2 regions of the Paenibacillus sp. p3-SID867 genome follow, and region 2 is predicted to be linked to the other one. Evidence: a T-box and tRNA genes for the amino acid it is inferred to sense, from the RefSeq annotation. Region 2 holds a T-box; the other holds one or more tRNA genes.
What was found. A T-box is a leader RNA that pairs with one kind of tRNA and senses whether it is charged. The one in region 2 lies ahead of M4D81_RS32590 (alanine--tRNA ligase), so its partner is inferred to be a tRNA-Ala.

Region 1 (16,260 bases), on a different contig from region 2:
TCCATGAGGAGCGCAACATTTATTATCCGGTGGAATCGATCATCCGCCTGGATGGGGTTGCGATGATGCAGGAGGAAGAGCAGGAGTCTTATCGCGGGATGCTGTTCCTGCTGCAGGATGTAAGTGATATCCGCAGACTTGAACGCATGCGGAGCGAATTCGTGGCCAACGTATCTCACGAGCTGAAGACTCCGCTCGCTGCGGTGAAAGGGTTTGCTGAAACGCTGCTTGGCGGCGGGGTGACCGATGAGAAGACATCGCGCTCCTTCCTCCAGATTATCTATGACGAATCCGAACGGCTAAACCGGCTAATCGGTGACATTTTGGAGCTGTCCAAGATCGAATCCAAGCGGATTCAGATGGATTACTCGCCGATTCATTTGTCGGCATTCTTTGATACAATATCCGAAATGATGCGCACCGTGGCGGAGAAGAAGCGAATCAGCCTGGAGCTTGACATCCCGGAAGAGCTGTTTATGGAGGGGGACGAGGACAAGCTCCGCCAGATTTTTATGAATCTGCTCTCGAATGCGATCAATTACACGCAAGAAGGCGGACGAGTAAAATTAACGGCTCGTGAAAAGCATAGTAACAGGAACGCCGAGGATATTGTGGAGTTCGTTGTTAAGGATTCCGGGATTGGCATTCCGAAGAAAGATCTTCCCCGTATATTTGAACGTTTCTATCGGGTGGATAAAGCGCGTTCACGCGGATCAGGCGGAACGGGGCTTGGACTGTCGATCGTGAAGCATCTGGTGGATCTTCATCACGGTACCATCAAGGTGGAGAGCGAGCTGGGAATCGGGAGCTCCTTCATTATTGAGCTTCCGATCCTGCAGGAAACGCACGATACAGGAAGTTAACACTCCGTTAACATTCTGTTGATATACTTGCATAAGCAGTCCAATTATCAAGATAAGGGCGGGGGTAACATTGACGCAACGCATGCTTGTTATTGAAGATGAGCCGACATTATCGCGGCTGTTGTCCTACAATCTGACGCAGGAAGGTTTTCAAGTCGAGGTAGAGGAACACGGTACCGCAGGTTACGAGAAAGCGTCGAATCATGAATATGATCTGATCCTGCTGGATGTCATGCTGCCTGGCATGAACGGCTTTCAGATTTTAGAGAAGCTCCGAAGTAACGGAATTACCACGCCGATCATTATTCTGACCGCGAAGAACGCCGAAGAGGAAGTTGTTCAAGGTTTGAAGATGGGGGCGGATGACTATATTACCAAGCCATTTGGCGTATCTGAGCTGCTGGCCCGTGTATCAGCCGTCATGCGCCGGGTTTCCGGTCATGCCGATGAAGCAAAGACGACAGACCACCAGGGAAACGTCATTTCGCTTGGAGAATTGGAAATCTATCCTGAGAAATACGAGGTCCGGCTTGGCGGTCAGAGCATTAATCTCCGGCCGAAAGAATTTGAGGTGCTGCTCTACCTGGCCAAAAAACCGGGCGTTGTGTTAACGAGGGATGATCTGATGAACGTGGTCTGGGGCTTCGATTATATCGGCGGTCAGCGAACCGTGGACGTTCATGTGAGTTCCCTGCGCAAGAAGCTTGAGCTCGATCCTGAATCTGTACACATTGACTCCATTCGCGGGGTTGGTTATAAACTTGTAGTGAATCCGAAAAAAGGCTCCCATCATTCCGTTTGAAATGATGAGGAGTCTTTTTTTTGGGTCTTTGGTCAGATCCTGACATGTCTAATGTCTCATTTCCGCGCAATAATCCTTCCGCAGTTTACACTCCCTTAATCATTCGAGTATATTCCCATAATACTTGTCCGGTAAGATGCGTCTAAAGGACCAGATGAAGAAGGGGTGAAGGCGCATGACACTGCTTCAAACCAAACCAAATCAGACAGAGAGAATGAAGATGGAGGTAGAGCCGGTACTTGATGGACATGCAGCAAACGAGCCTGAAGCAGGCGCATTATATCGGCAATACATAAGAAGGGTCCCTGTTATAACAAAATCTGAATCCTGCCTCGATGTGCTGAATGTGTTTGCGAAGGATCAGCGTATCCCGTGTGTTATTTATTGCGATGAGGCAGATACACCAGCAGGACTGATTATGCGGGATGTGTTTTACCAGCGAATGATGGGCAGGTTTGCCGTGGACCTGTATTATTCCAAGCCCGCCTACCAGTTTGCGGACCATCAACCGACGCGTGTCGATATATTCGAGAAGGTCGGAACGCTGCTGGAATTGTCCCTGCAGCGCCCGGATTCCAAATTTTATGATTGTGTCCTGATCACGGATGAAGGACGACTGCTAGGCGTGCTTACCGTCAGGGATCTGATGAGTCTGTCCAGTATGCTCCAAGCGGAAGCGGAAGAGAAGCGGGAACTGATCCTGCAGGAAAGCTACCGGCATACCCGGAACATTCAATCCTCTTTAACCGAGGTCCGAACGGCAGCAGCGAGAACAAACTCGGAATGTATACGGATGAGGGAGTGGTCACAAACCGGGAAGGAGAAACTGGATCTTGTCCGAACCTCGTACCTTGGTCTTGTAGAGGATATGACGAAGCGTGAAGGCCAGGCCTCCGAGCTCGCAGCCGATGCCAGCCGCATATTTTCCATCACCGGCATGATTACCGAGCTTGCGAACCAAAGCAGTCTGCTGGCCATGAATGCCTCGATTGAAGCAGCGCATGCCGGAGAGCATGGGCGTGGATTTCAAGTGGTTGCGGCAGAGGTACAATCGCTAGCAAAACAAACGCGTAAGCTGTCAGGGGATATATCGCAGCTGCTCGAGCAAATCCAGCGGCTGGCAGCAGATACAGCCAAGGGGGCTGTATCGTCGCTGAAGGAAATCCAATCCTGCGAGGGATATGTAACGGAAGGTGCCCAAATGTTTAATGAAATGGACAATGCCGTTCAAGAGGTTCAGAAGTCCGGTAATCAGGTTTATCAACTGGCCGAGGAAACCGTGAAGCGTGTGAAGCGGGTGAAGGATGAGCTTGCCGGAATGAACACCGGTGAAGCTTCGATCATGGAAGATAGGTCGAATCTATAACTCTACTATGATTAAAATATTTTACACTGCGTTTACATTTCTCAGAAACTGCTATTACATTCCGGGATTAATATCAATATTGTAAGTAGGAAGTAGAGACAACAACCATTTTGAAGGAGTGGATTCGTTTGTTTAAAAGAAGGGGTCGTAAACCAGCAGGTATTCTCGTACTGGTATTGATGCTGAGCACGCTTTTGGCGGCATGCGGCGGAGGAACAACTTCCGGCGGTGCTTCAGGAGAAAATACAGACAACGGTTCAGCACAGCAAAATGAAGGAAGCACCACAACAGCTTTGTCGGGAACGATTGAAATTGACGGTTCCAGTACATTGCATCCGTTAACTGAAGCCATTGCTGAAGAGTTCGGCGCAGCAAACCCGGATGTCCGCATTCCGATTGGAACAGGCGGAACAGGTGGCGGTTTCAAACGCTTCAATAATGGAGAGATTCCAATTTCCAATGCATCCCGTCCAATTAAAGACAGTGAAGCTGAAGAAGCAAAATCCAAGGGCATTACCTATCATGAGGTTCTGGTAGCTTATGACGGACTATCCGTTGTTGTTAACCCGAGCAATGAATTCGTAGATAAATTAACGGTAGATGAGCTGAAGAAAATTTACGAGCCGAACAGCACTGTAAAAACATGGGCTGACGTTCGCGAAGGATGGCCGGCAGAGGAAATCAAAATTTACTCTCCTGGTACAGACCACGGAACATTCGACTACTTCACAGAAGCGATTAACGGTGAAGCGCAAGCAAGCAGAAACGATAGCCAAATCACGTTCAGTGCCGATACAAACGCAGTCGTACAAGGGGTTGCTGGCGACAAGAACTCCATCGGATACTTCGGATTCTCCTTCTATGAAGAGAACCAAGACAAATTGAAGCTGGTTCCGATCGATAACGGTACGGCTACAGTAGCTCCAAGCATGGAAACGATCAAGGATAACAGTTATGCTCCATTGTCCCGTCCGCTGCTGCTCTATGTAAACGATAAGGAGCTTGAGCGTCCGGAAGTGAATGCGTTCATGAACTTCTACCTTGATAATGCCGCTAGTCTTGCTGGCGAAGTTGGTTTCGTACCGCTTCAAGATGAACAGTATCAAGAAGAAAAAGACAAGTTGGCAAAATAATTAAAGACTTCATGCCCGAAGGGAATCCTTCGGGCAACCCATAGAAAGGGAAGAGGAGAATGAACAAAACTTCACCCGTGGCGGCAAACACTAAAAGCATGACATTCCGTCGAAGCAAAACACGCCTCTCAGACAAAATCGTTCCAATCCTGCTCGGCTTGTGTGCCATGCTTTCGGTGTTTACCACCATCGGTATTGTATATACGCTTCTACAGGAATCCGTGATCTTCTTCAAAGAAGTGCCGGTATGGTCCTTCTTGACTGGAACGACATGGAGTCCAATTCTCCCTCCAAAAGAATTCGGCGTGCTGCCCTTGCTGGGCGGCACATTGCTGATTACAGGCATTGCGATCATTTTCGCAGTGCCTATCGGCTTGGCATGCGCTATTTATCTCAATGAATACGCTCCTGCCCGGGTTCGGGGGGTTGTAAAGCCAGTGCTTGAAGTGTTGGCTGGTGTACCAACGATTGTTTACGGATATTTTGCGCTTGAAACGGTAACACCATTCCTTCAAAAGATTTTTCCCGACATGGGGATATTCAATGCGCTTAGTGCGGGTCTCGTGGTCGGCATCATGGTCCTGCCGATGATTTCGTCTTTAAGTGAAGACGCGATGCGTGCGGTGCCTAAGAGCCTTCGTCACGGGGCATACGCGCTGGGTGCTACCCGATTTGAGGTTGCACTGAAAATTGTACTGCCTGCCGCTTTATCGGGGGTTGTATCGTCCTTCGTATTGGCATTCTCGCGCGCGATTGGCGAGACGATGATCGTTACGGTGGCTGCAGGTGCTACGCCGCAGCTGACACTGAATCCGCTGGAAAGCATTCAGACGATGACTTCTTATATTGTTCAGGTAAGCATGGGAGACGTTCCGCGAGGAACGATTGAATACGGCACGATTTTTGCGGTAGGTCTGACCTTGTTTGTCATCACCTTCTTGCTTAATATATTGGCGCAGTGGGTCGCTCGCCGCTTCAGGGAGGAATACTAGATGAAACAATTGAATCTGGGGGATAGCAAAGGAATCAACCGGAGACGTCTGGGTGACCAAACGCTGCATATGATATTCCTGGCTTGTACCAGTATCGGTATTCTAGCCTTGATGGCTTTGATTGTTACGATCGTGATGGATGGCGTTCACAGACTTTCACCCGATCTGTTCACGAACTTTCCGTCACGTATCGCGGATAAAGCAGGCCTGAAATCGCCGATTGTCGGCACGATTTATTTGCTCCTGCTCATGGCCCCGCTGTCTTTTGTATTAGGCGTGGGCGCGGCAATCTTTCTTGAAGAGTATGCGGGCCGCAGCCGCTGGGTTCGGCTGATCCAGCTGAATATCAGTACGCTTGCAGGGGTTCCTTCTATTATATATGGTATCCTGGGACTGGCGATTTTCGTGCGCGGCATGAATCTTGGCCGCAGCCTGTTGTCCGGGGTATTAACGATGACGCTGCTGGTGCTGCCAATTATTATCGTTGCCGCTCAGGAGGCGCTTCGCGCCGTGCCTAAGAACCGGCGCGATGCTTCTTATGCGCTGGGCGCAACGAAATGGCAAACAGTATCCAGCGCCGTGCTGCCATCAGCGATTCCTGGAATTATGACCGGGGTTATCCTGGCCTTGTCTCGTGCGATCGGCGAAACCGCACCGCTGATCATGATTGGTGCTTTAACGTACGTGGCCTTCTTGCCGGAAAATCTGCTCGATTCGTTTACTGTCATGCCGATCCAGATCTTTAACTGGGTATCAAGACCAAGTGAGGCTTTCCATGAGCTGGCGGCTTCGGGTATTATTCTGTTGCTCATCATGCTGTTCATCATGAACATTGCAGCCGTGTGGATCCGGAACAAGTATTCGAAGAACATCTAAGAGACGCATAAAGCAGATCTAATCGTGAAAAAGGAGACATGAATAAGATATGGAATCCATCATACAGATTAAGAAATTAAACCTTTACTACGACACGTACCATGCGCTTAAAAACGTGGATCTGGACATTCCGGAGAAAACGGTGACGGCGTTCATCGGACCGTCGGGCTGCGGTAAGTCTACGCTGTTGCGCACGCTGAATCGCATGAATGACATGATTCCTTCCACTCGGATTGAAGGCAGCGTGCAAATCGGAGGAACCGAAATCTACAGCGAGGAAGTCCACGTTGAAGCCTTGCGCAAACAGGTAGGGATGGTATTCCAGCAGCCGAATCCGTTTCCTAAATCCATTTATGACAACATCGCCTACGGGCCGCGACTCCACGGTATCCGCAATAAAGCGGAGCTGGACCAAATCGTGGAACAGAGCTTGAAACAAGCCGTGCTGTGGGATGAAGTCAAGGATTATCTCAAGCGGTCCGCGCTGAGCTTGTCCGGCGGCCAACAGCAGCGTCTATGCATTGCCCGGGCACTTGCCGTACAACCGGATATCCTGCTGATGGACGAAGCAACTTCCGCGCTGGATCCGATCTCGACCCTGAAAATCGAAGAGCTGGTGCAGGAGCTGAAGAGCAAATACACCATCGTCATGGTTACGCACAACATGCATCAGGCAGCACGCGTATCCGGGCAGACGGTATTTTTCCTGAATGGCGAAGTGGTTGAATCCGCAAACACCGATACGCTGTTCTCGACGCCGTCGGACGCACGTACCGAGGATTATATCTCGGGCCGTTTCGGTTAAGCCATTATCACGACAATGATCTTTCTTAAAAGTAGATAGGAGGAGCATCACACATGATCCGGAGAATTGAGTTTGATCAGCAGCTTGATGAGCTGAGAAGTTTGCTGCAGGATATGGGCAAGCATATGGAGGAGGCACTGGCAAACAGCGTGGAGTCCCTGCAGACCTTGGATGCGGAGAAAGCGCAGGCGGTTATCAAGAACGATGTGCAGTTAAACAACATGGAAGAGCAAATCATGGACATCGGCTCCCGCCTAATCGTGACCCAGCAGCCTGTGGCAAAAGATTTGCGCCGGATTTTAGTGGCTTTCCGGATTGCAAGCGATTTGGAGCGTATGGGTGACTTGGCGCGGGATGTCGCTAAAGTGACGATCCGTCTGCAAGGCCAGAAGCTGATCAAGCCACTGGTGGATCTTCCGCGGATGTCGGATTTGGTGCGCGCGATGGTTTCGGAATCCATCGAATCCTATCTGACGGAAAATACGGATCTGGCTTATAAAATGGCCCAGGACGATGATCAGGTCGATCATTTGTACAGCGTGATTTTGCAGGACCTGTATGCGCATCTGACCTCCGATCCGGATTCGGCCAATCAGGCGATGCTGCTGATCATGGTGGGACGTTACATCGAACGGATCGCCGACCATGCAACCAACATTGGCGAGAGCACGGTGTACCTCGTAACGGGTCATCGTCCCGACCTCAACCAATAGCATAATGATAAGTCAAACGCTGGCGAAAGCTGGCGTTTTTTTGCGTATTCTTAGGAATTCACCGTTAATCGAACGGATTGTTCGGAATTGGCGGTAACCTATGTTATCATGTGGAAAGGAAGTAATATTGGTGCGAGGTGTTCTATGGACAAGCTGATTTTAATTGATGGAAATAATATCATTTACCGGGCATTCTTCGCGATGCCGCCGCTGACCAATGCCAGCGGACAGCAGACGAATGCGGTTTACGGCTTTACGACGATGCTGCTTCGCTTGATTGAGGAACACAAACCGACCCATATGATGGTCGCATTCGATGCAGGCAAGGAAACGTTCCGGCATGCGGATTTTCAGGATTACAAGGGTGGCCGCCAGAAAACGCCTCCCGAGCTCTCCGGACAATTCCCGCTTCTGAAAGAGCTGTTGAAAGGCCTTGGCGTCTCCCAATTTGAAATCGGTGGTTATGAGGCCGATGACATTATCGGGACCATTACCCGTCAGGCTGACGAAGCTGGTCGGAAGGTGATGGTTGTATCCGGGGATAAGGATATGCTGCAGCTGGCTTCGGAGCATACCACGATCGCCATGGTCCGCAAGGGCGTTACCGACATCGAGTATTACGGACCGGAACAGATTAAGGAGCGATATGACCTGACGCCTGATCAGATTATCGACCTTAAGGGACTGATGGGCGATGCTTCTGATAACATCCCCGGCGTTCCAGGAGTGGGTGAGAAGACGGCTCTGAAGCTGCTTCATGAATTTGGATCCGTTGAAGCCGTGGTGTCACGAACCGACGAGCTGAAAGGCAAGATGAAAGAGAAAATCGAAGAGCATGCAGATTCCGCCATACTCAGCAAGAAGCTGGCTACGATCTTCCGCGAAGTTCCGCTGGAGCAGTCGCTGGATGACATGGCGTTTACAGGCTTGAATGAAGAGACGGCAGGACCCGCACTGGCGAAGCTGGAGTTTAAATCGCTCATTGAACGGTTAAACCTGAGCACAAGCGGAGTGGGCGGGGATGCGGCTGAGTCGAAGCCCGAAGCGAAGATTGAAGTGACCCTTGTAGACACGAAGGGGCTTAAGGAGGTTGCGGATAACCTGGCCCAGGTCACCCTACTCCACGTAGAGACGCATGGGGACAATCCCCATCATGCCGAGGTGATCGGGCTCGCACTCGCTTCGGAGGAACGGCAGTACTTCATTCCGTTTGAGGTTCTGAAGTCGGAAGAGGCCGAGCCTGTTCGTGCTTGGCTTGCCGATAGCGGGATCCCTAAACGCGGATATGATCTGCACCGCATTGATCTGGCCCTCCACTGGCAGGGCATCGCTTTTGCCGGTGCGGCATTTGACGTTCATCTGGCTGCCTACCTGCTGGACCCAACCGAATCGAATCAAAGTCTTAGCGGTCTGGCCTCCAAATACGGGCTTGCGTATCTTCAAGCCGATGAGGATGTGTTCGGTAAAGGGGCAAAGTACAAGGTTCCCGATATGGAGAAGCTCAGCGAGCACATGGCCAGAAAATGCCTGGCTGTATCCGAACTGGTTCCCGTTCAGGAGAAGGAGCTGGCTGCCAATGAAATGCTGCCGCTGTTCCACGAGCTGGAGATGCCGCTGTCCCGCATTCTGGCCGATATGGAGAAGCAGGGAATTGCTGTGAATGCGGAGGATTTGAAGGAGCTGGGTCGCGAGTTTGAAGGACAGATCGAGAAGCTGGTTCATGAGATATATGAGATCGCCGGAACGGAATTCAATCTTAATTCGCCTAAACAGCTGGGCGAGATTCTGTTTGTGAAGCTGGAGCTTCCGGTCATCAAGAAGACCAAAACCGGTTATTCCACCGATGCCGAGGTGCTCGAGAAGCTGGCGCCTTATCACGATATTGTCCGCTTGATTCTGAAGTATCGTACCTTGGCCAAGCTGCAATCCACATATGTGGAAGGTCTGCTGAAGGAGATTTCGTCACAAACTGGCAAAGTGCACACGTACTATCGTCAGACGATTGCCGCGACGGGTCGTCTGAGCAGCCAATATCCGAATTTGCAGAACATTCCGATCCGTCTGGAGGAGGGCCGCAAGCTGCGCAAGGTCTTCGTTCCGTCCGAGCCGGGCTGGAGCATTTTAGCGGCGGACTACTCTCAGATCGAGCTGCGCGTGCTTGCACATATCTCGGATGATGAACGTCTGAAGGAAGCCTTCGTCCACGATATGGATATCCACACGAAGACCGCGATGGACGTGTTCGGAGTCGACGTGGATGAGGTGGACTCCAATATGCGCCGATCCGCCAAGGCGGTTAACTTCGGCATTGTGTATGGAATCAGCGACTATGGCTTGTCCCAGAACCTGAATATTACCCGGAAGGAAGCCGCTGCCTTCATTGACCAGTATTTCGAGGTGTTCCAGGGCGTCCGGCGTTATATGGACGTGATCGTCAAGCAGGCGAAGCAAGACGGCTATGTGAAGACATTGCTTGAACGCAGACGCTACCTGCCGGAGATTAACGCCAGCAACTTCAACCTGCGGTCTTTTGCCGAGCGGACAGCAATGAATACGCCGATTCAGGGAACCGCGGCGGACATTATCAAGCTGGCCATGGTCCATATGGACAAGGCGCTGCATGATCGTCAATTGAAGAGCCGCATGCTGCTTCAGGTGCACGATGAATTGGTGTTCGAGGTGCCGGAGGATGAGCTGGAGATCATGAAGGAATTGGTACCGGAAGTGATGAGTCAGGCACTGAAGCTGTCGGTACCGCTGAAATCGGAAGTCAGCTATGGCGAGAACTGGTACGAAGCGAAGTAAAGTTATACAATATGTTAGCCGATAGAGAATCGTTTATAGGGATCATGGCGTGAAGAGGGGCGCATTATGCACCATACCTTTCCACAAAACCATGGTCCCGCTCTGTCCTAACTTCCGGTATAATGGGAGATGAGGTGAAGACATTATGCCGGAATTGCCGGAAGTAGAAACGGTGAAACGAACACTTAACCAATTGATTAAAGGTAAGCATATAGATCATGTATCCGTACATCTGCCGCGGATTATTCAGCGTCCCGATGATATTGAGGCATTTGCGTTTATGTTGAAGGATCATACCGTGGAAGGTGTGGAGCGCCGCGGGAAATTTTTAAGGATATTGCTGGACGGTCTGGTGCTCGTCTCGCATCTTCGGATGGAAGGGCGTTACGGGTTGTACTCTGCCGAGGAGCCGGTGGAGAAGCACACCCATGTTATTTTCCATTTCTCGGACGGGACGGAGCTGCGTTATAAGGATGTACGCCAATTCGGAACGATGCATCTCTTTGCAACGGGGGAAGAGTTTCAGCATGCTCCTCTTGCCAAGCTGGGGTATGAGCCGCTGGATGACACGTTTACGTTCGGAACCTTCAAGGAAGTTGTCGGCAGCAAAAAAACGAAGATTAAAGCGGTGCTGCTGAATCAGGCATATGTGGTCGGCATCGGCAATATATATGTCGATGAGGCATTGTTTCGAGCCAAGATTCATCCGGAGCGTAACGCCAACAGCCTGAAGGATGCCGAGCTCAAGCGATTGTATCATGCCATTGTGGATACACTGTCCGAAGCCGTAGAAGCGGGTGGTTCCTCCATTAAATCCTATGTCAATGGACAGGGTGAAATGGGGATGTTCCAGCATAGTCATCAGATTTACGGACGGAAGGACAAGCCGTGTCATACATGCGGTGGACCGATTCATAAGATCGTGGTTGGCGGACGGGGGACCCACTTCTGCCCGAAGTGTCAGCCGGTTAAGAAGTAATCCAATAGGCGTGCACCCATTCCTATCCCTACACATATAATGTGGAACATATGTGGAGCGCATGGAGCTGCTCTTCTTCATGAATGAGCCGCTTGATGTGGAGCTTACGAGGAGGGAAAAGGGTGCTCAGTCATATTTTCTCGTCTGCGCTGCTGGCCATGGCATTAAGCCTGGACGGATTCGGTGCGGGGGTTACATACGGTCTGCGCAAAACAAGGATACCGCTGCTGTCTGTATTAATCATCTCGCTATGTTCCGGCTTGGTGCTTGGCGCCTCCATGCAGGCGGGCGCGCTGTTACAGCGGTTCTTATCCCCATCCGTGGCGTCCGTGATCGGAGCCGCCATTTTGATTCTGCTGGGCTTATGGTCTCTATATCAGCAAGTTCGCAGAAAAAGCGAGTCAGATGTGCAGCCGGTTTCCAGTAAGGATATTTCGAAGTCTCTTATGGAAACGAAGACATCTGACCATCAAGTGAAATCAAGACGTGAGGTTAACACGGCAGGTCAAGTGCATCTTCAGCGGGCGGTATTCTCTCTTGAGATTCCGAAGGCCGGGGTTGTCATTCAAATTCTCCGCAGTCCCTCGAAGGCGGATCTGGACGACTCCGGCAGCATCTCCCCGTGGGAGGCGATGTGGCTCGGGATCGCGTTATCGCTCGATGCGTTCGGCGCAGGGCTTGGCGCTGCCATGCTGGGCTTCTCACCGTTAGGTACCGCGGCTGTTGTTTCTTTGTTTAGCGGGATATTTCTGGTGCTGGGCATGAGGGTTGGATTACGCTTTGCATCCAAGGGCGGGATGCGTTTTATCTCTTATTTGCCTGCTTTTTTGTTAATCGTCATGGGTATAATGAAGCTGTTATGAGGTGAAGTCATGAATATCGGTTTAACCGGAGGAATTGCAACTGGCAAGAGCACCGTGTCCTCCATGTTGACCATGAAGGGAGCACTTCTCGTCGATGCGGATCTCATCGCCCGGGAAGTCATGCTCCCGGGTCATCCGGTGCTAGGTAAAGTGACCGAACATTTTGGACAAGCGATCCTGTTTGAGGACGGTACGTTGAATCGAAAAAAACTCGGGGAAGTGATTTTCCATCATCCCGAGCAGAGAACGGTATTGAATGAGATCACGCATCCGGCGATACGGCAGGAAATCCGGGAACGGACGGAAGCGTATGAGCGGCAGTATCCCGACCGGCTGGTCGTAGCGGATATCCCGCTGCTGCTTGAGGCCAAGGAGCATTATTCTTATCTTGACCAGATCGCTGTTGTTTATGTACCGCGAGAGCTGCAGCTTGAGCGTCTGATGGTACGCGATGATCTTAACAGGGAAGCGGCAGAAGCGCGTTTAAACAGTCAGATGGATATCGAGGAGAAGAAGCGTCTGGCGGATATCCTCATCGATAACAGCGGAACATTGGCCGAGACACAGCAGCAGGTGGACAACCTGTGGGGCAGGTTGGTTAGTCTATGAAGTGGCTCCGTAAAAAAAGAGTGCTGCTTCTGCTGTTTGTCTCTTTTGTAGCGCTTCTGTATCTGAGCTCGAACTGGATGACCTTGCTGTATCCGATTCATTATAAGGATGAAATTCGGAAGCATGCCGCTTACTATGAGGTCGATCCGTTCCTGGTGGCATCCATCATTCGTGTCGAGACGAACTTCAAGCCGGGTAAGGAGTCCAAGAAAGGCGCCCTGGGCATTATGCAGCTGATGCCGGATACGGCCAATTGGGCGATGGAAATGGCCAAGCTGCCATCGGTAAACCTGCTGAACGTAAAGAATGAAGTGGATGCGAATATCCAGCTGGGCACCTGGTATATTCAGAACCTGCACAAGGAAATGGACGGCAACCCGATTGCCGCCATCGCCGCCTATAATGCAGGCCCCGGGAACGTCAAGAATTGGATCAACAAGGGCATGTGGGATGGAACCTATGAGAATGTGAAGAGTATTCCCATCGGGGAAACCCGCCACTATGTACAGCGCGTGATTTATTATTATAATCAATATACGGATGTGTATAAGGACGGCTTTTAACGAAAAAAGAGCGCTGGACAGGCTCTTACATCGAGCCGTCCAACACTCCTTTTTTAAGGAAGAATCAATTATTGACCGGAGAATTGACCAGCCAATTGTTGCTCGGCCAGGGTTACAAGACGCTTTGTGATGTATCCCCCGATCGAACCGTTCTCGTAGGAAGTCATGTTACCTTGGTATCCGTCTTGTGGAATGGAGATACCAAGTTCTTGAGCTACCTCGTACTTCAATTGCTCAAGAGCAGCGTTTGCGCGAGGAACAACCAGGTTGTTGGAGTTGTTGTTGCTTTGTGCCATGTTAAGTTCACCTCCTTGGGTTGGTAAAAGTATTATGTCTCGGGTTTCGCATTTTCATAACATAAAAGAAAAAAGTTTTGCTGGTAAATTTTTCATTAGCGCCATTAAGGCTAAAATACGCTGAAACAAAGGAAGTGAAGATGACTTTATGAAGTGTCCATATTGCAGTTATGCCGGAACGAAAGTGCTGGATTCCAGGCCTGCCAACGAGAATAAATCCATCCGCCGCCGCAGGGAATGCGAACAGTGCAGCAAGAGATTCACAACCTTTGAGATGGTGGAGGAAACGCCGCTGATTGTTGTGAAGAAGGATGGAAGCCGCGAAGAATTCAGCCGGGAGAAGGTACTCCGCGGTTTGATCCGAGCATGCGAGAAGCGCCCGGTATCCGTGGACCAGCTGGATATGATCGTATCGGATGTCGAGAAGGCACTGCGCAATACCGCAGCAGCAGAGGTGGAGAGCCGCCAGATCGGGGAGCTTCTGATGGAACGGCTGTATCCGGTCGATGAGGTAGCGTACGTCCGGTTTGCGTCCGTGTATCGGCAGTTCAAGGATATCAATATGTTTATGAAGGAACTGAAAAGCCTGCTGTCCAAGGATACGGACGGTCAGGAGCTGTAAGAGCGCCAGGGTTCTGCGTGATCCAGGTGCTCTTCCGGTGCTCTCAAGGAGCCCATCCTCATCATCGATAAGTGACATTATATAGAGAAGTAAAAGGGATACAGCACGTCATCAAAAAATGTGAAAAACCTGTTGACATGCCTGCTGATTTTTTATATGATATAGAAGTCGCTTACGGGGCCTTAGCTCAGCTGGGAGAGCGCATCGCTGGCAGCGATGAGGTCAGGGGTTCGATCCCCCTAGGCTCCATACAAAGAAAACCCTTGATGGTATATCATCAAGGGTTTTTGCTTTTTTTATAACTTTTTAATACTTCCCAGAAATGGTCTTGGGCACGAATATTGAGAATAATAAAGATGGGTAAAAAGGGATTACATTAAACGCACATTTAACGCAATTTAATAATTACATGAGCGTAAAAAAGGAAGTACAACGCATCGTTGATTGTTCTTACTTTATTTTAATCGCTTGTAACAGAAGTAGGAGCGGCATCTGTCGCTCGACCGAACCTAAATCCGGAAGAGAGCAGCAAGACCAAAAATCCAACGGCGACGCCCCACAAAATCAAGGCGTTTGAGTGAGCTGCGTCCAGTCCGCCGAAGTACATTACTTCGCGTAGCCCTCCTGCCGCGAACCGCAGTGGCGTCCACGAATAGATCCAATCTCGCGTCGTCTGCGACAAGAACTCCGGAGCCATGTTCAGGAGCGGCACGGAGAAGAACATCAGCAGTACGAGCAGCGGCATTGCCCGGAATCCGATCCAATTCAGCAAGGAAGATTGCAACAAGAAGAACGCCGATCCAGCCAACCATAAGAACAACCACGTCTCCCCCGCGTTCGCCAGTTCCATGCCGTACCACGACGAAGCCATCCATATGGTGTAGCACGAGGCTATGCCGACGATCGCAAGCCCCCCGATAGCTTGCAGCGCGCTGACTGTCCATCTCCTTGAACCCGCGGCGACCGCCTTCTGGCTAGCCAGGAACAGGACGACTCCGGTCACCATGCTGCTGATCCATATAATCTGGGTCAACAAACCCGGCGCATTCCCCGCCACATTATTCACTCCCGGTGGATGCACGACTTCCTCCTGAACGTTTACCGGTGTCATTAAAGCTTTAGCCGTTTCAACCGGAATTTGCTCCGTTTGCTGTCCGATCTGCCCAAGCAGCTGCTGCAACAGTTCTCCGTTGATCATTTTCATCGCTTGTCCCATTGCCTGTCCTACGACCATCGAAGCTTGGGTGTTCATACCCTCGTTGGAGATGATCTTTACATTTGGCTGAATCGGCGAGTGAGTTGCTAACGAGAGTAAACCGCTGCTCAGATCCGCCGGAATCACCATCGCTCCGTAATATTCGCGTTTATCCAGTCCTTCCCGAGCCTTTTCCTCGGAATCCACGACATGCCAGACGAGCGGCATTGCCGGGCTCGACAGCAACTTTTCCCGGATCACTTCCCCTACCGCAAACGTTCCTCCAGTCGGCAGCTCCGCCGGCTGGTCAAGGATAACGAGGGCCACCGGGACCTCCTTTGGCTTCGATCCAAGCACCGATCCCATCATCGCTACCCCGAATATGGTCAACACGATCAGGACGAGCACCATTCCCAGCCACATCATTTTTTGTGTCAGCATTTTCACGATCCACTACTCCTCGTCTCTTTATAACGAACATATGGTTGACTATCAACCGCGATGTTCATATGTGAAAGGTCCACCATATAATATGGCTGCATTACACGGTCACTTCATGGCAATGAACAAAAATAGCGTTGCTGCAGCAACGCTTCTGTTTCCATTTGATTACAAAAATGATCACTCAAGTACATTCGTGAATCGAAAGACATCACCGCACTTAAATTTCGGCGATGTCTTTCTAGAGATTCAGCTACACAAACTTCAAAATCTACTGTTCGAATTTTTTCGTTTTTCTGCCGGCAAGATGGCCTCGATTACGTCCCAATGCTCAGCG
Region 2 (16,260 bases):
TAACAAGCATCTCTTTATATCTGGTATTGTAATGAAAATCATGATAAATATTCGTTATTGTATTCCAAATAAAAGTGATACATTAAAAACATGAATTACTCAGTGAAAGGAAAATGATCAATGTTCTTTGTAAGTGATATATATACAACAGCACCTTCCGAGTTTAAGTCGGTACTACAAGAAAAGACCTACCATACGTTGCAAAACCTGCATATACCATTTGAGCGTGTAGATACCGATGAAGCGAGAACAATGGAAGATTGTGTGCAGATTAATAAAAAGCTGAATATGAAGATGGTAAAGACTCTATTTCTTTGCAACCGGCAACAAACAGCATTTTATTTATTCATAACGGCTGGCGATAAACCTTTTAAGTCAAAGGAGTTCAGCAATGCTTTAGGAATTTCACGAGTCTCCTTTGCCCCTTCGGACTTACTGGAAAAGATGCTGGGAACGAAAGTCGGAGCCGCAACTGTATTTAGTGCACTACTTGACAAAGATAATGTTATACAAATTGTAATTGATAAGAACATTATCTGCGAAGAATGGTATGGATGTAGCGACGGTACAACCACAGGTTATATGAAAATCAAAACGGCGCAAATCATTCACGAATTTCTGCCTTTTGTGAAGGATACACCGTCCATTATTGAGGTGTAGTATGAGACTATATCAGAATAGAATTGTTGTGAAAGTTGGAACTTCCACACTGACAAATGAAATAGGACAAAATGACTTGCGTTCTTTTGACCGGCTTGCCTGTGTATTATCCGATGTTCATAACATGGGTTATGAAATTATTTTAGTATCTTCCGGTGCGATAGCCATAGGTTCAAATAAGCTTCAAATGAAAACGAGGCCTACTTCTATGCGTTTGAAGCAGGCTGCAGCTGCGGTTGGACAGTGTAGTATCATCTTTTTATATGATAAATTTTTTAATGACTATGATAATACCATAGCACAAATCCTCCTAAATGCTGAGGATATAGAAATCGAGGAAAAGAAGGAGAATCTGACAAACACTTTTGATGCTTTACTCGAAATCAACCGCAGGGTATCGGGCAGGATTACGTACTAACCGTGTTTCTCCGCCGATATGAGAAAAAACATCGAGAAACCAATTGTTCTCCATGATACAATGAACGCCATGGGGAATAATTTAGATTCAATCACTTTGACTTTGACCATCTTTGACATATGTACATAATACAACTGATAGAGAAATCTCAAAGGGATGAGACATATGCGCCGGAAATCCGTATCACCTCAAACAACTGAACTGGAATGGCTTCAAGCATCTTACGACAAGAAGAAGAACCGTTCACTTGAAATTGGTGTAAAAGCAATTGATACGAAGAGGGTAAAACGGTTTCTTACCGAACTGTTTCGGACAAATCAAAGTTTATTGATCCAGAAGGAATAGGTATCCACCAAAACACAATTCGTAAGAACCAAGAACTTCATAATCATTTTCTTCAGTATAGAACAACCAAGGTTTATAATCCGCGCAAAAGCTTATCTAAGCCCTTAGATAATGATTTGGATGTAAAACAGGATCGCGACATAGATCGAGTCAGACAGCGTTATATGCAGTTAACAAAGCCAGAATTGGTTGATCTACTGATTCGGATGGAACAGTATATTGCATATCAGAATCAGCATAGGCTGAAAAGTGAATTTGAGAAGTTTATCAACGAATGAATCCTATCTCTATCTCTTTAACAAGCAATAACCTTCAAAGAAAAGGGCAGATTAACTAATTTCTTCCCTTTTCAAAAATAGGGCGAATTTGTGGGGAAAATCCATCATGCCACAAAGGGTTATCACCTCCGCTCCGGAGGCGATACTTCCCCACCCAAGCTTGTTCTACCTCCTGATTATTTCACAGGTAAACAGGAATGTGGAATTGAGGTTGGGGAGAATTATAATTTGGCTAAAGTCAGAGGATATGCGAAGCAACCGAATTGCCAAAGCTGATGGTAGAATCGACAGACTTATACCTTATAAAAAAATAGTGGAATTAATTGACAGAACAAGTTGAGTGTGATAGCATTGGTTTAACTTAAAACGAAAAGGCTATGATGAGAAATAGTAGCTATTAGGGATCTCACAGAGAGAAGATGGTTGGTGCGAATCTTCATTGATCTAGTAGTGAAGCAGTCTCGGAGCTGTGAACCGAACAGAGGAATCTTAGTAGGCTTCAACGGAGTTCCACCGTTATTCAGGAAACAATATCGGAGATATCCCGTATTGATAGAGTGCAGAGAAATCTGAAATTAGGTGGTAACACGGACATAATAGTTCGCCCTAAGTTGACAAGAAATATGTCAGCTTAGGGCTTTTTTGTTTTATTTCTTCTCGTTTGGATATTTGCAAAATAATTTTCCGAAAATAAATAATAATTGAAATGGAGGTATTGAGCATGGTGAAAATGACACCAGATGAGTTAAGAAAATCATATATTGATTTTATGAAAGGAATAGGGGCTAGCCAAGTGCCCTCTTCTAGCTTGTTACCAGAAAATGATCCCTCAACGTTGTTTACAGGAAGTGGAATGCAACCTATGGTTCCATATTTATTGGGGGAAAAGCATCCGATAGGTAATGAGATTGCTAATATTCAGAAGTGTTTAAGGACAGTGGATATTGATGAAGTAGGAGATACGTCGCATCTGACATTTTTTGAAATGATAGGTCGATGGGAGTTTAAAGCAAATGAAAATAACTATAAGAAAAAGCAAATCGATGCCATTTGGAATTGGCATATTATCGAATTAGGAATTGATCCTGGCAGGCTGTATATCAGTGCTTTTATAGGAAGTGATGATTTGAATATACAGAAAGATACGGAAGCCATTCAAATCTGGTCAGAAAAATTCAAATCAGTTGGTATAGAACCTATCATTGAAGATGATCCCTATCAATATGGGGCATCTAGAGGTGGAAGAATATTCTTATACGATGAAAAAGAAAATTGGTGGAGTCGAGCCGGAAGTCCATTGGATATGCCTGTTGGTGAACCGGGTGGGCCTGATAGTGAAATGTTCTATGATCTTGAACCAGGCGGTGATTCGCTGGATCATCCTGCTTCTGTAAGCGAGAGGTTTTTAGAAATTGGGAACAACGTATTTATGTGTTACAAAAATGAAGACACAGGATTTGTAAAAATGCAAAATCCCAATATTGATTATGGAGGCGGATTAGAAAGGGTTGCAACAGCCCTTAATGGTGACAAGGATATTTATAATACGGCTTTCTTCCTTAATCCCAAGAAAAAATTGATGGAGTTAAGTGGTAAACAATATACTGACGATTTAAAGTCGTTTAGAATCATACTTGATCATGTGAGAGCGGCTACTTTTCTAATTAATGATGGTGCGGAGCCAGCTAATAGTGATGCAGGGTATATAACAAGAAGGTTATTAAGAAGGGCGATTCGTGCAGGTAAAAAAATAGGTATACAAGGAAGTTTTGTGGGTGAGTTGTCTGAAGTTTATATAGATGAAGCAACAGCTTATGAAGATTTGATCGGTAATAAAAAGAAAGTTATCGAAACAGTAAATAAGGAAGAAAATCTTTTCTATAGAACTTTACAGCAAGGAGAATTTGAAATACAAAAACATCTTAAGAATAAGGGTAAAGTTACAGGTGCAGATGCCTTTTATTTTTACGAAACATATGGGTTTCCCTTGGAGTTGACGGAAGAGTTTCTAACTGAAAGTGGATATAGCATGGAGGACAAGGCGTCTTATATAGAGGCGGCAAAGAAACATGCTGAAAAGAGCAGAACTGCTTCTGCGGGTAAATTTAAAGGTGGATTAGCTGAACATTCAACAGAAACAACAGCGCTGCACACGGTATCTCATTTATTACTTGCTGGTTTAAGGGAAGTTTTAGGTGATCATGTTCATCAACAAGGAAGTAATATTACTTCAGAACGATTACGGTTTGACTTCAACCACGATGAAAAACTTACGCCAGAGCAAATAGCTGAGGTGGAAAAGTATGTGAATGATGCGATTTCATCAAAAGCAGTTACCTATATTTCAGAGCTGCCTAAAATTGAAGCGAAAGAAAGTAATGTTGAAGGGAATTTTTGGGATAAATATCCGGATATCGTTAAGGTGTATACAATCAAAGATAACGAAGGGAAAGTTTGGAGTCGAGAAGTATGTGGAGGACCTCATGTAGAAGATACAACAAACTTAGGAAAGTTCAGTATTAAAAAAGAACAATCTTCTGCTGCTGGAGTTAGAAGGATTAAAGGAGTAATTAATAAAAACGCGGAACAATAGCTGATGTTTTAGGATTGCCATTTGTAACAACGTTATGAGTTGCCGGGAATCCAGGATGAATGATAAATCCGGCAATCGAAGAGGGTTTGACATCGCTTGGCCTTTCCATTGGCGGTACCGGAGCACAGTATTCAAAGAAAAAGCAATTCGGGCTTAATCCGAATTGCTTTTTTACTGCAAGAAAGGGGAACTTATAAAAAAACAGAACGAAAATCGAGCTATATGGTGTATTGTCGGGGGACAAGAACATAGTCCCATAGAAAGTCGCTGATTTAGCGGCTTTTTTGTTTTATCGGAACAAGTTCTTGTCCCGAGCCGAGGACAAAAACTTGTTCCGATTGCCGTATTGGACAAGAACATGAGCCGATTACCGATTAGACAAGTATCTAACTAAGAAGTATCAGTAAGGCTTGAAGGAATTTTCTCCGTTGTGACGAAAATCGTTTCAGGAGGTGTTGGTTATGGACATTAAAATTGACTTAGAATTCACCCCGATCGCCACGTCCCGGCGTAACATATACGGAATCTAGTTTTGTACGTTCGTCATCCCAATTCACTTTTCGATCTGAAGAGATTGGAATCGCACTCGTGGATCTGTGGAATTTTGGGTGGGAGGACGGTCCTGTTGTTGATTCCTTAGGTTGGGAGTTAAGTACGTAAAGAGGAACTTCTCATGCACGAAGAGAGAAAAAAATCATTCTGAATAAACTAACGCCATTAGTACGTTCACTGCGGCAACGTGACATCCAGATTTTCCATTGTAACCATCCTCTGTTTTTGAACCATTACCCCCCAGTGGTACGAATCGACGACCGAGGAGGAACGGGCTCATTTAAACGATCTTAAGGATTACCATGAGATCGGCAAGGAAGAAAAGTTAACTTCATTTCCTGAATTCGAATGGAGGGAAGTCTGGAGGGCAAGACACAGAGACGATGTGTTTCATGTCCAATGGATGAATGAGCAAGAAAATGTGTACGATCAAATCAAGATACCCATTGAAATCGAGCCACAAGATGGAGATCTTCTCATTTACTACAAAGAACAATTCGATCGTATACTACGGAATAAATGGTTTAGAAGGTATCTGAATAGCATTCAATGATTGAACTAACGGCATACGTTAGTTGAACTTTGCTCAGCTGATAATTTACAAAAAACGAGCCCCTTGTAGAGAAAGAGAGGGCCCGCTTTTTTATGGCAACGAACATATACGCATAAAAGTCCTCATAAATAGCGGGCTTTTTGATTTATGAATGTAAGCTCTTATTCAAAGGCTGTGATAAAAAAGTTTATCCTTAACCGCGGTAGATTTTCTTATAAAGTAGCTTGGGGTTTAACAATAACGCCAGCGGGTAGATAGGGCAGAAACAAACCATTTTCCGGTCACAGCTGAATTCTTGTCCTATATTTTGAAATAATTCGAACGATATCTATAATTATTACCAATATATACTGTAAGACCGAAGGGGAGGAGGTAGCAGATGAATCATCCATCTGAATATGCAAGGCTTATTTCGCTTACGTTGGCTGGGAACCGTGATGCGTTTGGCGAGTTATATGAAGCAACCATTAAGGACGTTTACAATACTGTTTATTTTCTTATTCGAGAACCATCAGATGCAGAGGATGTCATTCAGGAGATTTATATTCAATTATACCGGTCTCTTGAAAAGTTTGACGTAAGCAGGCCGTTTCGGCCTTGGTTAATGGGAGTGGTTATGCGGCAAATTCAAGCGCACCGCAGAAAGAGTTGGACACATATGCGGATCATCAAAAAAGCTGAACAGATTGATCAAGCCGTGGTCAATGATATCTCAAGTGAGGTGGTCAACAAACTATCGAATCATTCGCTACTTGAAAGCGTAGATCGACTTCCATATAAGCTAAAGCTAGTAGTTATTCTGCATTATATGAATGATTACACGCAAGAAGAGATTGCAGCCACATTAGAAATCCCTCTTGGGACGGTAAAATCACGGATTCATGCTGCTCTGCAAAAGATGCGCAAAAAACAGAAAATTAGCATTCTGGCTATGGGAAAGGTGGAGGGGCAAAATGAGTTTTGATGAAAGATTGAAAACCGCTTTTAAGGAAGAGACCAAAGAATGGAACGCACCAACGGAGCTCAAGGAAAAAATACTTAACAAAGTCGTACACATTCAAGAAGGAAGACGAATGAAAAAGTGGGTCGTTGCATGTATTTTGGCCGCTACATTGTTAATCCCAACAGGTGCTTTTGCCGGTTATAGCTACATAGCTGATTCCATCTATGGTTCGCGGGACAATATCGGAGTAACTCAAAAGCAATATGATGAGCTGGAGGCAAAGCTGCAGACCGCCAAACAAAACCTCAGTGAAGAGGAGTTTACAAAATGGATGTCCTTACTAAAAGAATGGGGCCTCCTCAATTTGAAAATTGCCGATACAAATGGGGATTTTCATATTGAGAGATTGAGCGTAGGAGAGCAAAAAATCTATAGAAGGTTAACCGCAGAGCTAGAGCCACTCTTTCGCAAATTAAATGAAGTTCAATCAACGAAGGGAGAAGCTAAACCTATAGATAGCACTACTTTTTGGAATGGAGTGCTAGATGAAGCAGGGCAAATATTCAGCAAAGAAGAATTTGATGAGTTTCAAAAATTATTAAATGAATTGAGGGCTTATGACGAGAAAAAAGATGATCCGGATGGTAGTGTTCATACTGAACGGCTGTCAAAGGAAGATCAAATGAATATAGAGCAATTGTTCCAGCAGATACAACCATTTTTTAAGAAGTTGGGCATAACAGTTAAGCCGAAAACTTGAGCTGTCGAGGAACAAGAACATGTAAAACTCCACGTTAACGAAACGTTAGGAGCAACCCTAGTTCACCTAACTCAAGAAAAACTGAAGCCTTTTCAAACATGATTTTAGAATTGTAAAGCCACTCAACTAATGGGAAACGATAGTTAAATAAATATAGAAAGCAGCTGGCCATGATCAGCTGCTTTTTGTTCAACTAACGGGCAGGTTAGTTTAATTTTAGTCACGAAGAAACGTAAAAAAACTAAAAGGAAGACCCAACGTTGGCACGCAAAATTTAGGCAGTCCGCAGCGAGGATATTCGTGGGGCTGCCTAAATTTGTTGTGGTTACAGGTTGTAATTAATGCCTTCGCCAGCACCTGTGCGGGCGTTTACGTATACGTGAGAAACGCCTTCGATCCCAGTGACGGGAAATGCGTATACGAGCTGGCTGTTGTGGATTTCCAGCTTTGGCTTGCCCGAGGGGGTTACTTTTGGGCCAAGCTTCAAGGAGGCTTGCTCCGCTGTCAGCCTCGGGTGAACGGGGAAGGTTTTATTGTAATGGGAATAATAATTAGACGCATCAAAGCTCTTCAACGTACCGGTACGGCGATCAAATCGCCATACGACTTTCATCTGCGGAATGGAAACTTGCTCCCGGACCGGAATATACGTGAGATAAATGGAGGTATTGTTTATCTCTTTCGCTACTAATGTCAGACGTTCGTCAGACCAGCGAGCCATCCAGGTGTCCGTAACCGCGACAACCTGCTTTAAGTCCATAATTTGCTCTACATCTCCTTTTTCAGAGATCGAGCTCTTGCGTCTCACTTGGAGCACGTGTCCGCTTTTACTTAGTGTTGCAATATAGGAGTTGGTTGATTTTCCATCGGTGTCCGATAACTTGAAATCCAAGACTTCTCCGAATTGGGGGCTGCTTTCGCCTGAGATGTGGACAATTTGCTTACCTGCTCCTTTATTCCAAGCCTCGCCCATGAAAATTTTCGCTTTGGCCGCAAGCTCCGTAGCCGTATAAGTGGTTTCACCGGCGAAAACGGTTCCTGGCTTCGGAGGTATGTATGGATTCTGGTTGTACAGGAACTCGTTAAAGGCTTTATTTCCATAGGTGGAGACCGAGTCGAGTTGAGACAAATCCTCTTCCATTTCAGTTGATATCTGTTGTATATCCGATATAGAGGAATCAACAGCTTTCTTTCTCATCTGATCGAGATAAGGTAGGGCGGTCCTCGCGAACGTTCTCAAACGCTGAATTTGTTCTAATTGATCCGGGTTAAGCGAGATTTCCTTCTCGCTGGCAGGATAGGCCAAGTAGCGGCTGCCCTCTGTGATAAACGACTCATATGACCAAGATTGAAAGTTCATTGTAACGTATCCGATCCTTACAGATTGCAAGATAAAATTGGCATTTTCAATCGCAGATTGAAGTGCTGCTTGCCGATCTGAAATCGTAGATGCCGCAAGGGACTCCGCAAGCGCATAGTCGAAATCACGCAGGTAGATCAATTGCATATGCGACCAGTATTGCGTATTGTGCTGTTGTTGCTGCTCCCATTGCCGATTATTCTGATGCTCCGTATAACTGAAATACGTGCCCGCTAATGTCGTCACGCAAAGCAGACCAATGATAGATTTGGTGAGAACACTCATGTCTATTAAAACTCCCGTCTTTGTCTTCATAATGCTTATCCACTTTAACAAAGATGAGAACACAGTTTAATGAGTAAATATTGCCAATGCAAATCGCTAGCCCATTAGGCAATCCTGCACAGATGAGACTTATGAAAAGCACATTTGAGGTGGGAAATAGTACCATCAGGACAGATTATTCACGTTAATTTTTGTTTTAATCTTTTACGACTACTTATCTAGGATATTGAACTAACGGGAAACTTTAGTTAAATGCAGTGTAGAAGCCGGTCGGTCATAAGAACAGGCTGTTATTTACTTAAGAACGGGATGTTGGGAAACAGTACTGGGAATAAATAAGTTCGGCATTAGATTTTTCAAGTTGAAGTTGACCCGGAAAGGAGTTTCACAAGTTGCCTACTTTAAAAGAATTCGATTTAGATATTCCTTACCCTAATATAGATGGAACACCTGAAGATTATGAAGCCAATTGGAGAGAAAAAGAGTTCAATTCCGAGATGAGATACGCTGCATTGCTTCTCTTTACGAACGTCATTTTGGAAAATATAAAAACGAATCATGGAAGGTATTAATTTGTTGTGTGTCTGAAGTTACTGATCCTAGGGTAATTACCTATGGAGGAGTTTGCTAAACGCAAATACAATTTCATGTTGATTCATTCTTCTCAATGAGTGATCAACAAAAGAAAGAACTAACATTTGATTTATTAAGAAAAGGGCTTGATAAGGTGATGGGATTCAGATTCTTTCGAGCAAGCGTTCTCAAAAGTGATTGAAGCAGATATGAAAGTCCTGACAGAAGATTAAAAGTAGGTTTATATATTGTGCATGAAGTAACTGTTGTAATTGGTAACTTAATTGTCTTTGATAAAACAACTAAAGAAGTTCTTCGTACAGAGGCTTTTCGGGATCTTCCAAACGAATGGGCTTATGTTTAACTTCTCGGAAAAATACAATGGGTCTCTTTGAATGAAGTTGCTCTACTCAATAAAGACAATAAGTTAATCCGGAAAATATCGTTAATGAATATATGATCAAATTACCCTGCCGTCATTAAACTAACGGGGAACGGTAGGTCAATAATGACAAAAAAGCAGCCTGCCAGAGTTATCGGCTGTTTAGCTATAGAAAACTCACTTCCTCTTATCCATTTAATAAAAAATAATAAGCAGGGCATAATACACCAAAATAAATAGTTACATTCACGAACCTAAGAATTGGAGTGAGCCCTATGCTTAAGAAAAGACATATTACTCTTATACTACTGGTCTTGCTAACATTGTTAACCGCATTTAGCAAACAAGACCCCATTGTTATAAGTGATGTTGAAATCAATGTAATGAAGATAGCTGGTATTCTTCGGTATGATATCGTCTTAAAGAAAACCGCAGAATTTAAATTAGACGATATCAATGAGACTAATAATTCTCCAGGTCATGTGTTTAACGAAGGATTAAATTTTGCTGTTAGGCCTAACAATAATTTAGCATCACTAATGGAATTGGAATCAAATAAAAAGTATGTAAAAATGCAACTTCGTGGTGGCGGTAGTTCAGGTAATTTTGACACAGAAGGAAAGACTACACTTAATCTTGAGTATTCGATAAAGAAGGATGTGGATATTGATGAAGTAGGAAAATCTGCGCTTGATTCTACATTACTTGTACTTATGGGGAACAAGGTTATTGCTGAGATTCCTTTAAACAAAGTGAAGTGATTTTGGATATTCTCCAGAAGACGATAGCTCATTAAAGACTAGAAGACAGCTTGGTGAGAATGATGAATAAACGCACGAAAGCAGCCGACAGAACAATGGCTGCTCTTTTTGTTTAAACTAACAGACAGGATTGCGCAAGTAGATATTAACCGCTTGTATTGAAAATCGTCATTACTCAACTTAAAGGCAGGTATATGTAAGTTGTCAGTACTTAATTAGGTACGACGCATATATTAGAATAATGATTTGAATTGTGGAGGGTGTTATATGCAACCTCAAACTCCTAAAGATCCTATAGTTCCTGAATTAACTGAAGTACAGATAAACGAATTAACAGATATCGTTTTCTTATCTAAGGAAATATTACCTTGCGATGCTATTTTTGTTTTCGGAGGTACTCATCCGGGGCATTGGAAAGCCACGATTGACGCTTATAATAGAGGCTTGGGAGAATGATTATTGTACAGGAGGAGTCAGCCCTACAGGAATTAAGTATGAGAATTGGGTAGCCGAAGCGCATGTCATTGTTAATAAACTAACTGAGGCAGGTATTCCTTTAAATGTAATCGTGTATGAAGATCGCTCAAGGAACACTTTAGAGAATGTGTTATTTGCTAAAGAAATATTTGACTTCGACACTATCGAGTCACTTTTAATTGTATGCAAATCTCATGGTGCGGGCAGGCAATATCGTACATTGTCGAAGCATTTACCTCAAAAAATTAATTGTTTTTCTGTCGAGGGACAAGAACATGGTCCCATTGAAAGTCGCTATTTGAGCGGCTTTTTTATGTTAACGGTACAAGTTCTTGTCCCGAGCCAAGGACAAGAGCTTGTACCGATTGCCGTAAAGGACAAGAACATAGTCCGATTACCGATTAGATAAGTATCTAACAATGTTTCCATGCAATCTCATTAAGCTAACGGGCAGGATATCGTGGAAATAAGTGGAATTTTATTATATGCTGGACAATTACCTTGAAAGCGGTCAGCAGGAGGTCTTCCGTCAGGTAGTTGCCGGAATTTTTGATTGAAAAAATTATGCAACTACTTAAATTATTAATGAAAGAAGGTATAGAAAATGATTAAAGAAATTGAACAGCAATTCACTGAAGAGATCCTTACCGAAGCAATAAAGCGATATGACCTTAATAAAGACACTGTTCGTTCATTGGGCGGTTATGAAAGCTTTGTTTATGAATACCAGAAAAACAACGCATTTTTCATATTAAAAATCTCACATACAATTAGAAGATCAAGAAATAATATACTGGGTGAACTTGAATTTTTAAATTTTTTGTCGAATAAAGGACTGGCAGTTTCAAATGCTGTTCCATCGACCAGAGGTAATATGGTTGAAGAAATTGCTGCAGAAAATGGTTCGTTCCTAGCCATTTCATACAAAATGGCTCTTGGAAAAGAAGTGTCGGATGAAGATTGGAATGAATCGCTTTACGAAAAATGGGGCGAATTTATGGGGAAAATCCATCATGCCACAAAGGGTTATGAATGGAGTAATCCGGCGTTTAAACGACAAGCCTGGGACCAAGAAGTTCAATTAAAGGCGGAGAAGTACCTGCGACCTGATGATGTAATGATTTCAATTCTAAAAGAAAGATTAACAAAACTTACTTCTCTGCCCAAGTCCAAAGATACATACGGTTTGATTCATAGTGACTTTAGTCAAAGTAATTTTTATCTGCATAACGGCGACATTTATTTGTTCGATTTCGATGATTGCAGTTATACGTATTTCGTAAACGATATTGGGATTACATTGTGTTATGCACTTTTTTTCCGTATAAGGAATTTGAAAATAAAACGGAATATTATAGATTGTTTTTCCGCCATTTTATAAAAGGATATCTAAAGGAAAATACAATCCAAGAAGAAGAAATAGAATATTTACAAGAGTCTATTAAACTTCGTTATGTATTGCAGTATATTTATTTTCATCAAGCAAACGATGTGTCAAATTTGGATGAAGAATCAATGAACAGGTTAAAAGAGATTCAACAAATAGCCACTTCTGATGAGCCTATGCTGCCGATTGACTTTGTTCATGAATTTAAAAGCATTTATAATAGTATTCATTAACCTGGGAGCATTACATTTTACTAACGTAGGGGCTAATCGCGGCTTTTTATGTTAGGGATAAAGTTCTTGTCATCCGACATGCATAAACACCATTCGCGTTTCAGACTATTCGGCAAAATTCATTAAGCTAACGGGAAACGTTAGCTCAAAGAAGACAGTTGAAGGCAGCCGACCAAAAAGCCGGATGCCTTTTTCCTCAGCTATCGCCTGTTAAACCTAAATAAAAAACCGGCATAATCGATGCCGGTTCGCCAATGCTTATATGTAAAATGTGATATTCCTTAAAAATGACACGGATACATATTAGTATATAAAAAAATTAATATGAGTCTATTATTTTTTTGTGGGAAGTGTAGTGTTGTTAATAACCGCGCGGGCAACATTGATAAAGGAGAGTAAATATGCAAAAGTTTACAGAACTCAAATATATCCTCCCGGATTATGAAAAGGAAAAGGCCTCCTTGTTGAAATCTAAGAAGAACATGGCAGCCGCATCACCGGTTCAGGTAGCGGTAAATCTTATATCGCGGCGTTATTAAGCGCTAAGCTCCAAATCCCCATTACGATCTAGACGATATTTTCTGGGATAATCAATCGAACGAATATGGCGTAAAGGCACCAGAGGATGAGCGTGACCTCCGGCTCAGAGAAATCATCGGTCTCGATTCGTGGATCGCAGAAGGCGTATACAGGTCGTGGGTAGGGCCGAGTTTTTTTTTATCGGGATCTCAATGGAAGTGAAAGGTCTATAAATTGGTCGGAGAAAGTGGCCGATGGTAATTATCGGAGTTACGCAGTAGTCACTAATACCGCTGATGATGAGGATTTACGCAATTTTGCAGCAGCAGTTATCTCCAATCAGAAATAACGTTTGTTCATCTAAACGATACCTGCGCTGCTCAACATGAACTATAGCTATTGAGCCAAGAGGGGACCATAATGACCCTGTCGTTGTTATCATTAACTCAATTAAATACTATTAAATGCGAAGCACGCATCTATTATCTTCGATAGGTGCGTGCTTTTTTATGGAATATGGGAGTAAAGTCATTCAGTTCCATTACACGAAAAAGCAAACAGGATATTCAGTGAAAAATCAGCAGAACCCAGAATTCTTTTAATTAAATGAATGGAGGAAGGAAGTCGTGTTCAACCGTAAGATCTGAGACTTCTTTGTTTCTAGAAGTCTCGGATCTTAAGTGTGACGCTGAGGTACAGAATTTATATTCGTCTCCCTGGAGGAAGTGTCCAGTTGTAATTGAATATTGTCCAGTCAAAATAATTTACACTTCAAAAATACTGAGTTTATATTTATGAGTTATATTAAATTGGAATTAATTTATAGGGAGGGTAAATAGTGAACAAATTCAAAAAAAATGTAGCAATGATCGCGGTAGCTTCTGTAATAGCGGTAGGGACTTTTGCCGGGACCCATTTGCCGCTATCACATGCGAAAGCGAACTCAAATGATAAAGGAAAAGCTAAAAATGTCATCTTCATGGTTCCCGATGGTTTTTCCGCTTCCTATGCAACCAATTACCGTTGGTTTAAGGGTGAAGAAACCCTTTTGGACTCCATACTGGTTGGTATGCACCGTACCTATTCTGCAAACTCTGAGATCACCGATTCAGCCGCTGCCGGAACAGCATTTGCGACCGGTGTAAAAACAAATAATGGAATGATCAGCACTTCTCCTGAAGGTAAAGAGCTGAAAACGATTCTTGAAACCGCTGAAGAAGAAGGTAAAGCGTCTGGATTAGTTGCAACTTCAACGATTACACATGCGACACCGGCTGTGTTCGCATCACACGTGGCCACCCGTGCGGATGAGGCGGGGATCGCCCCCCAGCTTATTGATAATGATGTGGATGTCATCCTGGGCGGAGGAAAAAAGTATTTCCCTGAATCACTTCTTAATCAGGCGGGAGAAAAGGGCTACCAATATATATCGAACAAAAAAGACTTAAGTAAAGCCAAAAAGTCTGTTAAAGTAATTGGTTTGTTTGCTGAAGATGCCATGGCACCGGAATTGGATCGTGACACGTCCAATCAGCCAAGCCTTAGAGAAATGACGGAAACGGCATTGGAGGTTCTTAACAAGGATAAAGACGGTTTCTTCCTAATGGTTGAAGGAAGCCAAATTGATTGGGCAGGCCATGATCATGATGCAGCGTGGGCAATGAAAGATTCGGAAGCATTCGAGCAGGCATTGGAAGCAGCATTGGAATTTGCAAAGAAGGATAAAAACACCTTGATTGTTGTAGCAGGCGACCATGATACTGGCGGTATGGCAGTTGGTGGCTATGGTCAGGGAGATGTGAAACTAGAAGTCCTTCGCAACGTAACGGCTACCGGCGATTTTATGGTAACGAAGTTGAATGCAACCCGCAGTAATGTAAAAGAGGTAGTGAAACAATATACAACTTTAGATCTTACCGATGCAGAGGTTCAAAAAATTAAATCCACAGAAAAACCGGATATCGCCATCAAAGAAGTGATCTCGGAACGGGCTAATATAGGATGGACAAGCTATAATCACACAGGTGTAGATATTCCGCTCTACGCATTTGGTCCAGGTGCTGATCTCTTTAGAGGTCTGCATCAAAATACAGATTTACCGGTGTTAATGGCACAAGCTATGAAAATTAACTTTACGCCGGGAAACTAAAATCGATCGGGTGATATCAAAATAATTAGCGCTAAATGTTCTACCGCCTTTACGAAATCCGCAAGCTCGGGTAAATTTCCTTCTTTAGGTTTGCGGGACTGCGGAAGTCAAACAGTTTTGTGACGGACTCCTAAAATCAAACGGTATCGGATAAATCTATCGAGATTGGAATTGTACACGAGCCATAACTTTAAATGAACGATTCTTGGTTTCCACGAACCCGGAATCGTTTATTTTTTGATATTTTAAAGCGGATTCTTTATTTTAACATGGTATATGTAACAGCAGGTGTCGGGGGACAAGATCATGTTCCCATAGAAAGTCGCTAATTTAGCGGCTTTTTTGTTTTATCGGTACAAGTTCTTGTCCCGAGTCGAGGACAAGAACTTGTACCGATTGCCGTAAAGGACAAGAACATGAGCCGATTTCCGATTAGATACATATCTAATTAAAATTCTACAGCTATTTCATTAAGCTAGCGTGCAGGATAGAGGAGATAGACATAATAAAGACATATGTAGGCAATGTCTTTCTCAGCTATCGGGCGCTGGGCGGGTATATGTATATTGTCAGTACTTAATTAGGTACGACGCATATATTATAATAATGATTTGAATTAAGGAGGGTGTTATATGCAACCTCAAATACCTAAAGATCCTGTAGTCCCTGAATTAACTGAAGTACAGATAACAGAATTAACTGATATCGTTTTCTTATCTAAGGAACTATTACCTTGCGACGCTATTTTTGTTTTTGGAGGTACTTATCCGGGGCATTGGGAAGCCACGATTGACGCTTATAATAGAGGCCTGGGCAGAATGATTATTGTCACAGGAGGAGTCAGTCCTACAGGAATTAAGCATGAGAATTGGGTAGATAAAACTGTACCCGAAGCGCATGTCATTGTTAATAAACTAACTGAGGCAGGTATTCCTTTAAATGTAATCGTGTATGAAGATCGCTCAAGGAACACTTTAGAGAATGTGTTATTCGCTAAAGAAGTATTTAACTTCGACGCTATCGAGTCTCTTC

Region 1: it encodes a tRNA-Ala, which carries the amino acid that the T-box ahead of M4D81_RS32590 (alanine--tRNA ligase) is inferred to sense. The anticodon was not compared.

What each region holds. Positions count from the first base shown of each region.
Region 1 is NZ_JAMBDM010000011.1:23,594-39,853, reverse strand. Features, by position in the region: gene pnpS (two-component system histidine kinase PnpS) at 1-863, shown strand, start outside; gene M4D81_RS21980 (response regulator transcription factor) at 934-1,665, shown strand; gene M4D81_RS21975 (methyl-accepting chemotaxis protein) at 1,841-3,031, shown strand; gene M4D81_RS21970 (PstS family phosphate ABC transporter substrate-binding protein) at 3,160-4,164, shown strand; gene pstC (phosphate ABC transporter permease subunit PstC) at 4,224-5,156, shown strand; gene pstA (phosphate ABC transporter permease PstA) at 5,157-6,032, shown strand; gene pstB (phosphate ABC transporter ATP-binding protein PstB) at 6,082-6,837, shown strand; gene phoU (phosphate signaling complex protein PhoU) at 6,891-7,550, shown strand; gene polA (DNA polymerase I) at 7,695-10,355, shown strand; gene mutM (DNA-formamidopyrimidine glycosylase) at 10,501-11,334, shown strand; gene M4D81_RS21935 (MntP/YtaF family protein) at 11,457-12,197, shown strand; gene coaE (dephospho-CoA kinase) at 12,207-12,806, shown strand; gene M4D81_RS21925 (lytic transglycosylase domain-containing protein) at 12,803-13,369, shown strand; gene M4D81_RS21920 (alpha/beta-type small acid-soluble spore protein) at 13,438-13,665, opposite strand; gene nrdR (transcriptional regulator NrdR) at 13,814-14,287, shown strand; tRNA gene M4D81_RS21910 (tRNA-Ala) at 14,464-14,536, shown strand; gene M4D81_RS21905 (YhgE/Pip domain-containing protein) at 14,748-15,929, opposite strand; gene M4D81_RS21900 (nuclear transport factor 2 family protein) at 16,188-16,260, opposite strand, start outside.
Region 2 is NZ_JAMBDM010000031.1:30,680-46,939, forward strand. Features, by position in the region: gene M4D81_RS32580 (prolyl-tRNA synthetase associated domain-containing protein) at 121-660, shown strand; gene M4D81_RS32585 (amino acid kinase family protein) at 662-1,078, shown strand; T-box leader at 2,070-2,313, shown strand; gene M4D81_RS32590 (alanine--tRNA ligase) at 2,423-4,294, shown strand; gene M4D81_RS32595 (sigma-70 family RNA polymerase sigma factor) at 5,779-6,363, shown strand; gene M4D81_RS32600 (DUF3600 domain-containing protein) at 6,353-7,102, shown strand; gene M4D81_RS32605 (hypothetical protein) at 7,428-8,747, opposite strand; gene M4D81_RS32610 (hypothetical protein) at 9,140-9,319, shown strand; gene M4D81_RS32615 (hypothetical protein) at 9,978-10,463, shown strand; gene M4D81_RS32620 (hypothetical protein) at 10,731-10,919, shown strand; gene M4D81_RS32625 (YdcF family protein) at 10,888-11,349, shown strand; gene M4D81_RS32630 (phosphotransferase enzyme family protein) at 11,545-12,321, shown strand; gene M4D81_RS32635 (alkaline phosphatase) at 13,918-15,228, shown strand; gene M4D81_RS32640 (YdcF family protein) at 15,861-16,260, shown strand, end outside.